Ancylobacter polymorphus: one gene and its partner. The protein of the gene in region 1 interacts with the protein of each later gene in a pairwise test. Links are inferred from orthologs where the notes say so. Each region holds a gene or a part of one and is shown on either strand. Other genes may lie near its edges.

Region 1 (6,604 bases):
TCGTGCTGACCATGTTCGATGCGCGCAACAATCTCTCCACCCAGGTGGTGGACGATGTGCGCCAGTTCATGGGCGCCAAGGTCTATGAGACCATCATTCCGCGTAATGTGCGGGTGTCGGAAGCGCCGTCCTATGGCAAGCCGGTCCTGCTCTACGATCTCAAATGCGTGGGGTCGCAGGCCTATCTTCGTCTCGCTTCCGAAATAATTCAGCGCGAGCGCAGCCTGCGCGTCGCGGCGGCCTGAGGGAGGGAGCGATGGCGATGGCGGAAGACGGCGGCCGCTCGCGGCTCGGGCGCGGCCTGGCGGCGCTGATCGGCGATATGGGCGAGGATGGCGGCGCGGCCAATGAGCGGGCCCGCGTCCCCGGCGGCGCGCGCAAGGTGCCGCTGGCTTTTCTGCGCGCCAATCCGCGCAACCCGCGCCGCAGCTTTGCGGAGGCGGATCTCGAAGATCTCGCCGCCTCCATCCGCGAGCGCGGCGTCATCCAGCCCATCGTCGTGCGCCAAGTCGCCGGCGAGCGCGATGCCTATGAGATCGTCGCCGGCGAACGTCGCTGGCGGGCGTCGCAGCGGGCCGGCATCCACGAGGTGCCGATCGTCGTCGTCGAGGTCAATGACCGCGAGGCGCTGGAAATCGCCATCATCGAGAATGTCCAGCGCGCCGATCTCAACCCGCTGGAAGAGGCGGCGGGCTACCAGTCGCTCGCCGACCAGTTCGGTTACTCCCAGAACGATCTCGCCCGCGTCATCGGCAAGAGCCGCAGCCATGTCGCCAATACGATGCGCCTGCTGCGCCTGCCGGAGCCGGTGAAGGCCTATCTCGCCGATGGCCGCCTGTCCGCCGGCCACGCGCGGGCGCTGCTGACCCAGGATGATCCCGAAGCCCTGGCGCGGGCGATTGTCGAGCAGGGCATGAATGTGCGCGCCATCGAGGCGCTGGCGCAGGAGCTCAACGTCGCCAAGGCGGAAGCGGCCGGCAAGCCGCCAAAGAAGCCGAAGCACCCCGCGCTCGATGCCGACACCGCCGCGCTGCAGCGCCGGCTCTCCGACGAGCTGGGGTTGAGCGTGACGCTGAAGCATGACGGCGAGGCGGGCGAGATCCGCATCCGCTATTCCTCGCTCGATCAGCTCGACGAGGTCTGCCGCCGCCTCGCCGGCGTCTGAGCCCGCGCCCTCCGCGCCTCAGCCGCGCCGCGCCTGCGCCGCCACCTGCAGCAGCGCCCGCTCGGCGATGGCCGGGCCGAGCGCGGCATTGCGGCGGGCGGCGAGAAGCGCGTCGTCCAGCGCGAACAGCGCCGTCTCCAGCCGGGCGACGGTCCAGCTGCGCAGCGCCTTCTCGATGAAGGGCTTGCGGCGGAAATGGATCGCCGGCCGCGCGCCTTCCACCGCCCGCTCGACACTGCCGCCGGCTTCAACGGCAAGGCGCATCTGGTGCAGCGCCTGCGCCGTGCGGCACACCGCCCCCAGCACGATATCCGCCCGCATGCCTTCGCCGGTCGCCTTGGCGAAGGCGCTCGCCATGTCGGCGGGCTGGCCGGCAAAGGTGGCGTCGGCGATCTCGTCCAGCGCGAGACTGGAGGCGTCGCCGACAATGGCGCGCACATGGGCGCTGGTGATGCGCGGCTCGCCGGCGGCGTAAAGCAGCAGCTTGGCGATCTCGCCGCGCGAGGCCATGCGGTCGCCGCCGAGCAGCGCCATCAGTTCGCCGCGCGCGTCGCGGTCGAGCTGGGTGCCGGCCTCGGCCATCATGGTGTCGATAAGCCGGCTAAGGTCACGCTCGCTATCGGCATAGCAGGCGATGGCCAGCGCATGCGGCGAGGCTTCGCACAGCGCGCGCAAGCCTTGGCCGCGCTTGAGGTCGCCGGCCTCAATCACAACGATCGCCTGCTCCGGCGGCTGAGCCAGCAGCGCTTCCACCGCCGGCACCACATTGCGCGAGCCGACGCGCAGCGAGACCACGCGGCGGCCGCCAAACAGCGCCACCGTGCCGGCCTCGTCGACCAGCCGTCCGGGATCGCCGGAGATTTCGTCGCCGTCGAGCCGGATCAGGCCGAAAGGATCGTCGGAACCGGCGCTGGCGCGGGCGAGATAGGCCTTGGCGCGCTCGCGCACCAGGCCGCTATCCGGGCCGAACAGCAGCAGCACGGGGCGCAGCGGATCGAGGCGGCTGAGCGTCGCCTCGACATCGCCCGGCCGGACGGCGACCATGGCCTCAGCTCTTCGGCGCGGCAGTCAGCGGCGCGGTGGTCACAGGGGCCGTGGCGCCCGGGGCGGCGGGCGTCGCACCGCCAGTGACAAAAAAGGAGGCGAGCTGGCTCTTGATCGATTCGGCGGCGACGGTGGCGGAGCGGTTCTCGGCGTCGCGTATGGCGCGGGCGCGGGCGAAGCGCTGATAGCCGCTGTCGAGCGAGGCCTTGCCGCTGGCCTTGCCGGTGCGCAGCGGCGTCTTGAGATTGCCGGCGTCGAACAGCTTCCACGAGACATCCACCGAGACGATCTCCACTTCCGGCAGGCCGGTGAGCGGGCTGACGACGGAGGCCTGGTTGGTCTTGCTCGCCACGTCGAGGAACAGCTTGTAGGGCACGCCCGTCGGATTGCCGGCGCCGCCGGTCAGGGCGAAGATCAGGTCGTTGCGCACCTCGTCGGCGACACGGCCCTGCGCGAACACCACTTCCACCTGGCTCAGACTGTCCTGCAAGGACGAGCCCTGGCCGGGCGTGGTCTCGGCATACATGGGCTGGAAACAGCCCGCCGTGGAAAGGGCGAGCAGTCCCGCCCCGGCGAGACCGAGCAGGCGGCGGCGTGAGGGCATCGTGTTCCTCCGGTCAGGCGACGACATTCACAATCCTTTGCGGCACGACGATGATACGCTTCGGGGCGCGTCCGTCGAGGGCCTGCGCGATCAGGTCGAGGGCGAGCACCGCCTTCTCCACCTCGGCGGGGCTGGCCTCCTTCGGCACCACGATCTCGCCGCGACGCTTGCCATTGATCTGAATCGGCAGCGTAACGGTGTCGTCCACCAGCAGCGCGGCCTCGACTTCGGGCCAGTGCGCCTGCGCCATCAGCCCGGCGCCGTTCAGCACCTGCCCGCATTCCTCGGCGAGATGCGGCACCATCGGCGCCACCACGGAAACGAGGAAGCCCGCCGCCTCGCGCAGGGCGAAGGCGAGGTCGGGCGCCAGCGCGCCGGCTTCCGCCGTCTTGCGCGCGCCCGTCAGAGCGTCGCCGAACACATTGGCGAAGGCGTGCACGCGCGCGACCGCCACGTTGAAGCGCAGCCGCTCGATATCCTCGGCCACCTGCGCCGCCAGCTTGTGCGACGCGCGGCGCAGCGCGAGCGATTCGGCGCCGAAATCATCCGGCCGCGCCACGTCGCCCGGCACCAGCGCGACGGTGTCGCCGACGAGGCGCCACACGCGCTGCACGAAGCGCCAGGCGCCCTCGATGCCCTTGTCCGTCCATTCGCTGTCGCGCTCGGGCGGGGTGTCGGAAAGCATGAACCAGCGGGCGCTGTCGACGCCATAGGTGTCGGCCACCACTTCCGGCGGCACGACATTCTTCTTCGACTTCGACATCTTCTCCGGCGCGCCGACGGTCACCTTCTCGCCGGTGCCCACCTTCACCGGCTGGCCGGCGGCGTCGCGTTCCACCTCTTCGGGGAACAGCCAGCGGCCTTCCGCGTCCTTATAGGTCTCGTGGACGATCATGCCCTGCGTGAACAGGCCGGCGAAGGGCTCGGCCACCGAGACGCGGCCGAGCTTTTTGAGCGTGCGAATGAAGAAGCGGGAATAGAGCAGGTGCAGGATCGCGTGCTCGATGCCGCCAATATACTGGTCCACCGGCAGCCACTGGTCGGCGGCGCCCTTCTGCAGCGGCGCGGTGCCGGGCTCGGCGGCGAAACGGGCGAAGTACCAGGAGGAATCGACGAACGTATCCATCGTGTCGGTTTCGCGCCGGGCCGGCGCGCCGCAGTTCGGGCAGTTCACATGCTTCCAGCTTGGGTGGCGGTCCAGCGGGTTGCCGGGCTGGTCGAAGGACACGTCCTCCGGCAGCTTGACGGGCAGCTGGTCGTCCGGCACCGGCACCGGGCCGCAGGTGTCGCAATGGATGATCGGGATCGGGCAACCCCAATAGCGCTGGCGCGAAATGCCCCAGTCGCGCAGGCGGTAATTCACCGCCCGCTCGCCGACGGGCGCGTTGCCGAGAATCTCGTTCTCCAGCCGCAGCGCCACCTTTTCCTTCGCCGCCGGCACGGTGAGGCCGTCGAGGAAGCCGGAATTGAACAGCACGCCCTCGCCCTCATAGGGCGCCTCCGCCACCGAGAAACCGGCGGGGTCGACATCGGGCGGCAGCACGACCGGGGTGATCGGCAGGGCGTATTTGCGGGCGAAGTCATGGTCGCGCTGGTCATGCGCCGGGCAGCCGAAAATGGCGCCGGTGCCGTATTCCATCAGCACGAAATTGGCGACATAGACCGGCAGATCCGGCCCGCCCAAGGGGTGGCGCACCTTCAGCCCGGTGTCGAAGCCCATCTTTTCCTGGGTCTCGATTTCGGCGGTGGAGGTGCCGCCGCGCCGGCATTCCTCGACGAAGCTCGCCAGCGCCGGGTTGCCCGCCGCCAGGGTCTCGGTCACGGGGTGGCCGGGGGAAAGGGCGAGGAAGGCGGCGCCGAACAGCGTGTCCGGCCGCGTGGTGTAGACCTTGATCTCGGCGGGCAGGTCCTCCGGCGCATCGGCCAGCGCGAAGCGCACATGCAGCCCTTCCGAGCGGCCGATCCAGTTGCGCTGCATCAGCCGCACCTTGTCGGGCCAGCGCTCCAGCGTGTCGAGCCCGGCGAGCAGTTCCTCGGAGGCGTCGGAAATCCGGAAGAACCACTGCGCCAGCTTGCGCCGTTCCACCAGCGCGCCGGAACGCCAGCCGCGCCCGTCGATCACCTGCTCATTGGCGAGCACGGTGTTGTCGACCGGGTCCCAGTTCACCTCGCTCTCGCGGCGGTAGACGAAGCCGCCTTTGAGGAAATCGAGGAAGATGCGCTGCTGCTCGCCATAATAGGAGGGATCGCAGGTGGCGATCTCGCGCGACCAGTCGAGCGACAGGCCGAGCAGCTTCAGCTGCTCGCGCATGGTGGCGATGTTCTCGTAGGTCCACTTGCCCGGATGCGTCTTGCGCTCGATGGCGGCATTTTCCGCCGGCAGGCCGAACGCGTCCCAGCCCATGGGGTGGAGCACGTTGAACCCCTTCATGCGCTTGAAGCGCGCCACCACGTCGCCCATCACATAATTGCGGCCATGGCCGATATGGATGCGCCCCGAGGGGTAGGGGAACATTTCGAGCACATAGTATTTGGGACGCGGATCGTCGTTGCGGGTGCGGTAGATGCCGCGTTCGTCCCAGATCTTCTGCCAGCGGGGCTCGGCCTCGCGGGCGTTGTAGCGCTCGGTGCTCATGGACAGGCTTCTTGGATAGGCGGACGTCGGAGAAAGTGCCGCAAGGGTTCAGGTAATGGCGCCGGACTAGGCACCAAGTCGCGTTCCCGGTCAACCTTTCGCTGCGCTGCGGGGTATTGCGCGACGCGCGCGTTTGCGCGCGGGCGCGATTGGCGTATCTGGTCGGTGCCCGAAGCAGGAGAGCGCCATGGACCCCATCCGCGACGAGACCGCTGCCGCGACCGCGATCACCGCCCGGCTGGACGAGGTGCGCGCCCGCATCGCCCAGGCCTGCGTGGATGCCGGGCGCGATCCCGCCTCGGTTGAGCTGATCGCGGTGTCGAAGACCTTCGGGCCGGAAGACATCGCCCCCGTCATCGCCGCCGGCCAGCGCCGCTTCGGCGAAAACCGCGTGCAGGAGACGGCGGGGAAATGGCCGGCGCTGCGCGTGGCCCATCCCGATCTCGAACTCCATCTCATCGGTCCGCTGCAGACCAACAAGGTGCGCGAGGCGCTTTCCCTCTTCGACGTGATCCAGACGCTGGACCGCCCCTCGCTCGCCGCCGCGCTGGCGAAGGAATTGGCGCGCGAGGGCGCCCCGCCGGCGCCGCGCCTGCTGGTGCAGGTCAATACTGGCGAGGAGCCGCAAAAGGCCGGCGTCGCCCCGCATGAGGTCGACGCCTTTCTCGCCCAATGCCGCGATGCGCACGGGCTGGCGATCGAGGGGCTGATGTGCATTCCCCCCGCCGACGAGCCGGCGGCGCCGCATTTCGCCCTGCTGGCGAAGATCGCCGCGCGCTATGGGCTGAAGACGCTGTCCATGGGCATGAGCGGCGACTACGAGACCGCCATCACGCTGGGGGCCACCCATGTGCGGGTCGGCAGCGCCATCTTCGGCCACCGCTAGGCGCCGGCAATCGCTAGGCGCTGGCCCGGTCCTCCCCGGCCAGCGCGAGAAAGGCCTGCGCCGCCTTGGTGGTGTAGCGCTCGCGGTGGCGCAGCGAGAGGAAGGGGCGCGCGGGCAGGGGGTAGTCGATCAGCGCCATGGTGCCGGCGCGGATGGCGCCGTCCACCACCCGGCGCGAGATTACCGTCACCCCGCTGCCGGCTTCCACCGCCGCCCGCACCGCCTCGTTGGAGGGATAGTCGAGCACGACGCGCAAGGCGCCGGGCGCGA
Region 2 (7,149 bases), 740 kb from region 1 along the record:
GTGAACTTCACACCGCTACCGCTGTCTTGGGCGCTGATTCCCCGCAGCGGACGGCCGACGCTGTTCATCGACGCCCGCAAACTCTCCAACGCGGTACGCGATGCCCTCGCGCCCATCGCCGAGATTGCCGAGCCGGTGCTGTTGGAACGTGCCGTGGAGATGGCCGCCGCCGGCGGCGCCACCGTCCGGCTCGATCAGGCAACCGCTCCGGCGCTTCTGGCGGCACGGATCGAGGCCGCTGGCGGGAAGGTCTCCAACGGAGTGAGCCCGGTCGCGCTGATGCAAGCGGCAAAGAATGCCGCCGAGCTTGAGGGCATGCGGGCCGCGCACCGGCGCGACGGCGCGGCGCTCGCCCGGTTCCTCGCCTGGTTTGACACGGAAGCGCCGAAAGGCGGGCTGACCGAGATCGACGCGGTCTGTGCGCTGGAGAGCTTCCGGCGCGAGACGGGCGTGCTCAAGGATATTTCCTTCCCCAGCATCTCCGGCGCCGGGCCGAACGGCGCCATCGTGCATTACCGCGTCAGCGAGGCGACCAACCGGCCCATCCGCCCGGATGAGCTGTTCCTCATCGATTCCGGCGCGCAGTATGAGGACGGCACCACCGATGTGACCCGCACTCTCGTCGTCGGCACGGCGAGCGCGGAAATGCGCGACCGCTTCACCCGGGTGCTGAAGGGGCACATCGCGATTGCACGGGCCGTGTTCCCGCTCGGCACCTCGGGCGCGCAGCTCGACAGCTTCGCCCGACAGCACCTCTGGGCGGCGGGGCTGGATTTCGACCACGGCACCGGCCATGGCGTCGGCGCCTATCTCTCGGTGCATGAGGGGCCGGCGCGGATTTCCAAGGTCGGCACGGTGCCGCTGGCGCGCGGCATGGTGCTCTCCAACGAGCCCGGCTACTACAAGACGGGCGCTTACGGCATTCGGCTGGAAAATCTGGAAATCGTCGTCGACGGGCCGGTGATCGAGGGGGCGGAGCGTACGCTGTTGGCCTTCGAGACGCTGACGCTGGCCCCGTTCGACCGGCGCGGGATCGAGCCCGCTTTGCTCACAGCCGAGGAGATCGCCTGGCTCGATGCCTATCATGCCCGAGTGCAGGCGGAGATCGGCCCGCTGGTCGACGCGCCGACCCGGCTCTGGCTGGAGGCCGCCACGGCACCGCTGGCGCGCTGACGGCGGGAAAATAGGTAATGGTTCAATGGAACCATCGTCGATGACCGGCATTATCCCCGCGACCGATGTAACGGGACGGCTGGAGACTCGACGATGACCACCATTCTTATCGTTATTCTTATCCTGATCCTTATTGGCGCCCTGCCGAGCTGGGGCTACAGCCGCAATTGGGGCTATGGCCCCAGCGGTCTCGTCACCATCCTGCTGGTGATTCTGATCGTGATGATGCTGACCGGGCGCCTCTGACCGTCGCGCACCGGAGTGGAAAAGCCGCCGCGTCTCCCCCCGCGGCGGCTTTTTCGTGTCTACGAAACGGGCGCGGCGTCGCGGTGAGTAGTCAGCCGCGCAGCACCGCCGCGGCCTCCGAAGCCGGCACCACCTTCGCGCCGGCGAATTCCAGTGCCGCCATCATCGCCGCCTGCACGGCGGGCGCGGGCACTTCCTTGCCATTGAACGCCAGCGGCAGCGTCGCCGTCGCGTCATGCGCAAGCGTGACCTCATAGCCGAGATCGAGCGCCGCCCGGCTCGCCGCATCCACGCACATATGGCTCATCGCGCCGACGATCACCAGGCGGCTGACGCCCTGCCCGCGCAGCAGGCTGTCGAGATCGGTGCGCAGGAAGGCGTTCACCTCCTCCTTCACCACGACCGGCTCCCCCTCTTGCGGTGCGAGGCTGGCGTGGATTTCCGCGCCCGGCGTGCCTCGCGTGAAGAATGGCGAGTCCTCACCAGTCATTTCATGACGCACATGCACCACCCCGGCGCCAGCTTCGCGCGCCAAGGCGAGAAGTTCCCCAGCCTTCGCGGCAGCAGCGGCGGTACCTTCCAGCGGGAAGCGGCCACCAGGGAAATAGTCGTTCTGCAGGTCGATGATGAGAAGCGCGGTGTCAGACACGGCAAGCTCCGGTGGTCGTAAAAGGGGAGCCAAGGTCCCCCCAGCGCAGCTTCCCTGTCAACTGGCGCCGGCCAGAGCCAGCCACTCGTCCTCGGTGAGCACCGCCACGCCCAGTTCCCGGGCCTTGGCGAGCTTGGTGCCCGCATCGGCGCCGGCGACGACGTAATCGGTCTTCTTCGACACGGAGCCTGCCACTTTGGCGCCCAGCCGCTCGGCCATGGCCTTGGCCTCGTCGCGGGTCATCTTCTCCAGCGCGCCGGTGAACACCACGGTCTTGCCGTTGACCGCACCAGCGCTGGCGACCGCTTCCATGGGCTCGGGCGTCACCTCGCCCAGCAGCGCCTCGACTGCCGCCTGGTTGTTCGGCTCACCGAAGAAATCGACCACCGCCTCCGCCACCACCGCGCCGATGCCCTCGATGCCTATGATCTCCTGCCAGGCCTCGTTGCCCTTGGGGTGCGCCTCGCCAGGGGGTATCGCCGCCAGCGCCGTCTCGCGCAGTGCCTCGATGGTTGGGAAATGGCGCAGCAGGCGCTTGGCATTGGTTTCGCCGACATGACGGATGCCGAGCGCGTAGAGGAAACGGTTCACCGGCACCTGCCGGCGCGAGGCGATGGCGGCGAACAGATTCTTCGCCGAGGTCTCGCCCCAGCCCTCGCGGTTCTTGAGCCGGGTGAGCGCTCCGGGGGCCGAATCGCGGGCCTCCAGCGTGAAGATATCCGCCGGCTGCTTCACCAGCCCAGCCTCATAGAAGGCCTGCACCTGCTTCTCGCCCAGCCCTTCGATGTCGAAGGCGTCGCGCGAGACAAAATGGCGGATGCGCTCCACCGCCTGCGCCGGGCAGATGAGCCCGCCCGTGCAGCGGCGCACCGCCTCGCCCTCCTCGCGCACGGCATGGGAGCCGCAGGCGGGGCAGAGGGTGGGGAAGGCGTAGGGTCTGGCATCGGCGGGACGGCGCTCGGTCTCGACCGCTACCACTTGAGGAATCACATCGCCGGCGCGCTGGATCACCACCCAATCGCCCTCGCGAATATCGACTCCACCGCGGATCGGCTCGCCATTGCCGCCGATGCCGCGAATATAATCCTCATTGTGCAACGAGGCGTTGGAGACCACGACGCCGCCCACCGTCACCGGGGTGAGTTTGGCGACCGGGGTCAGCGCGCCGGTGCGCCCGACCTGGATTTCGATGCGCTCCAGCCGGGTCACCGCCCGCTGCGCCGGAAACTTGTGCGCCAGCGCCCAGCGCGGCGAACGGGAGACAAAACCGAGCCGCCCCTGCAGCGCGAGGCTGTCGACCTTGTAGACGACGCCGTCAATGTCATAGCCGAGCATGGCCCGCTGCTCACCGATCAGGCGGTAATGCGCCAGCAGCTCCGCCGCCGTGTGGCAGCGCACCGTGAGCGGGTTGGTCGGCAGCCCCCAGCGCTTGAACGCCTCGATGACGCCGAACTGCGTATCGGCGGGCAGCCCAGCCTCACTCACCTCGCCCCAGGCATAGGCGAAGAAGCGTAGCGGTCGGCTCGCTGTGATCTTGGGGTCCAGCTGGCGCAGGCTGCCGGCCGCCGCGTTGCGCGGATTGGCGAAAAGCGGCTTGCCGGCCTCCTGCTGGCGCTCATTTATGGCGGCGAAGGCGTCGTGGCCCATATAGACCTCGCCGCGCACCTCGAACACATCAGGCACATCCGCGCCCTTCAGCCGCTGGGGAATTTCGCCGATGGTGCGGACATTGGCGGTGACATCCTCGCCCTCGAAGCCGTCGCCACGCGTCGCCGCCTGCACGAACACGCCATTCTCGTAGCGTAGCGAGCAGGACAGCCCGTCGATCTTCGGCTCGGCGGTGAAGGTCACCTCCGTGTCTGCGGCAAGGCCGAGGAAGCGGCGCACGCGGGCGACAAATTCCTCCACCTCCTCGTCGGCGAAGGCATTTCCCAGCGAGAGCATCGGCACCGCATGGCGCACCTTGGCGAATTTGGCGGAAGGCGCGGCCCCGACCTTCTCCGAGAGGCTGTCCATGCCGCGCAATTCGGGAAACTGTGCCTCGATCGCCTCATAGCGCCGGCGCAGCGCGTCATACGCCGCATCGGAGACGGTCGGCGCGTCGTCCTGGTAATAGCGCCGGTCATGGCCGGCGATCTCCTCGCCCAGCTTTGCGTGCGCACGCGCCGCTTCGTCGGCGGTCATGGCCGCGACATCCTCGGCAGCGGCCACATTCGGCAGGTCGTCGGCCGGCGTGACGGAAGAAGACGTTTGGGATCGCGACATCACACTCACCGCAGGCTTGGGCGGGGCACCGCCGGGGGCCCTCTCCCTTTCCAGAAATCGCCCGCCGGCTCAAGCCTCGCGATCAGGGCGCGGAAGACACCGGGCTCGGCGGGGACGACACCACCGGATCGAGCCGGAACAGCCGCACCGGCGGCATGGTCACGTCGCGAAAACGCCGCGACACCTCACCGAGATCCGTTCGTCCATAGACAGCGGCGATCTCGTTGAAGGAGCGGTAGGTGGAGAGCACGAGGAGCAGCGGCCCTTTCAGGCTGGGCGGCTCGGACTCGTCCATGAAAGCATAACGCTGACGCTCATCGAATTGCCGCACGGTCACACCCGGCAGTTCCCGCTTCAGCATGGCGGTCATCTGGTAATCATTGGTGAGGATCGCGGTCGCGCCGATCTCCCGCCGGCGCGTGTCGATTTCGGCGGCGAACGCCGGCCAGCCGCGCGTCATACGCACGATGGCGTCCTTGTTGCCGGCGAGCGTGGTGGGCACGAACAGCGCGTGAAGGCCCAGCGCCAGAATGAGACCAAAGGCCAAGGGCAACGTCGCCCGCGCCAGGCCCGGCAGGCTTCGCCCCAACCACCCGCTGCCGGCCGGGGCCAGCATGCCCGCCGCCGCCGCAATAGCAACGAGCGGGTAGAGAAAGCCGACCCAGTTGCCCTCGACGCGCGACCGCAGCGCATGCACGAGGAAATAGGCCAGCGGCACGAACAGCAGGAAGAGCACCAGCGCCCGGCCTGCACCGGGGCGGAACATCGCCGCCGCGCGCCCCGGCAGCAGCCCGAGAACGGCGAACAGAAAGATGAGCGGGGTCGCCAGCGCGATCTGCGAGCCGACGAACTCCGGCAGGAAGCCGGGGCGAAACGGTGCCTGCGCCGTCACCCGGCCGCCCTGCTTGGTCAATGTCGCCCAATCATGCGTGGCGTTCCAGGCGATATTGGGCAGGAATACGAGCAGCGCGAGCGCACCCGCCAGCCATGGCCATGGCGTGAGCAACTGCCGACGGAGCGGCGGCAGAACGAAAACCGCCAGCGCGAAGCCACCCGCCAGCATGATGCCGGAATATTTCGACTGTGCCGCCAGCCCCGTCGCCAGCCCCATGGCGAGCCACAGCCACGGGCAGGGTGCGCGCAGCAACCGCGCCGCCCCCCACACCATGGCCGCGCAGAACAGGGCGAGCGGCGCATCCGGCGTGGCCAGCGTCAGCCCGAGAAAGCCGAAGATGGTGGCGTTGAACAGAACCGCCGCCAGGGCGCCGGCGCGCTTGTCCGCCAGCAGTTCCGCCGCCGCACGCCAGACGAACCAGCTCGCCGGCAGCGCGGCCAGCACGCTGAACAGCCGGATGCCGAGCGGCGTATCTCCCAGCATTTCCTGCCCGGCGCGGATGAACAGCGCGATCATCGGGGGATGATCGACATAACCGGCGGAAAGGCCCTGAGCCCACAGCGCGTAATAGGCCTCGTCTGGTACAAGCGGCACGAAAGCGGCGAGCAGCAGCCGCCACACCAGCATCAGCCCAATCAACGCGAGCGCACCGCGCGCCGCGGTCTCCTGCGACAAGGCGGCAACCGGCGACGAGGCGGCTCGTGGCGCGTTCACGCCGCGTCCTTCCACACCAGCGCGCGGCTCATCGCGTAGTTCCACACCGCCCCGATGAACGCCCCGGCGATGCCGGCAAGCCACCATTGGTTGGTCTGGTAGAAGGCCCAGTCTGCCGCGCCGACATTGGCCGCCGCGCCCAGCCCGCAAATGGCATAGAAGGCCAGCAGCCCGCGCAGGAAGGCAAAGCCGGTCAGGCGGCGATCGCGATAGGTCAGCAGATTGTTGAGCAGATAGTTGAAGGTCATCGCCGTCATCGTGGCGATGGCCTGCGCCACCAGGAAGCTCAGCGCCAGACCGAGGCCAATGCGCAGCGCCGCGAGATGGACGACGAGCCCCGCCGCGCCCACTGTGGCGAAGGACAGGAAGCGCAGCGAGACAAGGCCACCCGTCGCCTTGGCGACGATCAGGCCGAGAAAATCCATCAACACCTTGTTGTCGAGCTTGCTGTCGCCGCTCTGCCGCACGCCGAAGCTATAGGTTAGCTCCGTCACCTTCAGCCGCCCCTTGGCGGTGGCGAGAATGTCGAGCAGGATCTTGAAGCCCTGCGTGGAAAGTTTCGGTGCCAGTTCCTCCACCGTCTCCCGCCGCAGCATGAAGAAGCCGCTCATCGGGTCGGAAGAGGTCACATGCAGCACGCGCTGGGCGAGGAGCGTGGCCAGCCGGCTACCGCGGCCGCGCCAGGCACTGAAGCCCTCCGCGTCGCCGCCGGGGGCGTAGCGCGTCGCCACGACCACATCGGCACCCGCGCCCATCGCTTCGAACATGCGCGGCAGCAGGCTCTCATCATGCTGGAGGTCAGCGTCCATGACGGCGACGACCGGCGCCTGCGCCGCGAGCATGCCCTCGATGCACGCGCCGGCGAGGCCGCGCCGGCCGACGCGGCGGATACAGCGGATGCGCGGGTCGCGCCGGCCGATGCTGCGCAGCGCGTCGGCGGTGCCGTCGGGTGAATTGTCATCGACGAAGATCGCTTCCCAGGCGAGACCGTCGAGCACGCGCGCGAGCCGCGCGACCAGCGGCTCCAGATTGCCGCGCTCGTTGAAGGTGGGAATGACCACCGTCATATCAGGGGGAACGGCCGGTGCGGCGAGGAAGACCGGCGCGGCACTTTCGGTGCCGGCGTGGGTGGGCGCGAGGGACGGCGAGGACGTCATGGGAAGCCGGCGGAGCGAGGGACAGGGGCGTTCGCACGTCGAATAGGACA

Evidence for each region. Proteins that work in one complex are often made in the same cells at the same time.
Region 2: the proteins of leuS (region 1) and ligA interact in binary tests that used the Escherichia coli proteins (3 or more experiments, as listed by UniProt). The link is inferred for Ancylobacter polymorphus from one-to-one orthologs.

The regions. Positions count from the first base shown.
Region 1 is NZ_CP083239.1:1,246,768-1,253,371, forward strand. What follows is about bases 2,627-5,789. They hold leuS (leucine--tRNA ligase), read right to left. Parts: upstream 5,449-5,789; coding sequence 2,827-5,448; downstream 2,627-2,826. Other genes in these bases: K9D25_RS05895 (hypothetical protein), read right to left, coding at 2,627-2,813; K9D25_RS05905 (YggS family pyridoxal phosphate-dependent enzyme), read left to right, coding at 5,636-5,789. Outside these bases: K9D25_RS05880 (ParA family protein), read left to right, coding at 1-245; K9D25_RS05885 (ParB/RepB/Spo0J family partition protein), read left to right, coding at 257-1,165; holA (DNA polymerase III subunit delta), read right to left, coding at 1,184-2,209; more of K9D25_RS05895, read right to left, coding at 2,214-2,626; more of K9D25_RS05905, read left to right, coding at 5,790-6,334; K9D25_RS05910 (LysR family transcriptional regulator), read right to left, coding at 6,348-6,604.
Region 2 is NZ_CP083239.1:1,983,860-1,991,008, reverse strand. Bases 1,690-4,617 are described here. They hold ligA (NAD-dependent DNA ligase LigA), read right to left. Parts: upstream 4,253-4,617; coding sequence 2,126-4,252; downstream 1,690-2,125. Other genes in these bases: K9D25_RS09285 (ArnT family glycosyltransferase), read right to left, coding at 4,416-4,617; K9D25_RS09295 (cysteine hydrolase family protein), read right to left, coding at 1,690-2,068. Outside these bases: K9D25_RS09305 (aminopeptidase P family protein), read left to right, coding at 1-1,173; K9D25_RS09300 (DUF3309 domain-containing protein), read left to right, coding at 1,267-1,419; more of K9D25_RS09295, read right to left, coding at 1,511-1,689; more of K9D25_RS09285, read right to left, coding at 4,618-5,942; K9D25_RS09280 (glycosyltransferase), read right to left, coding at 5,939-7,099. UniProt on the Escherichia coli protein: DNA ligase that catalyzes the formation of phosphodiester linkages between 5'-phosphoryl and 3'-hydroxyl groups in double-stranded DNA using NAD as a coenzyme and as the energy source for the reaction.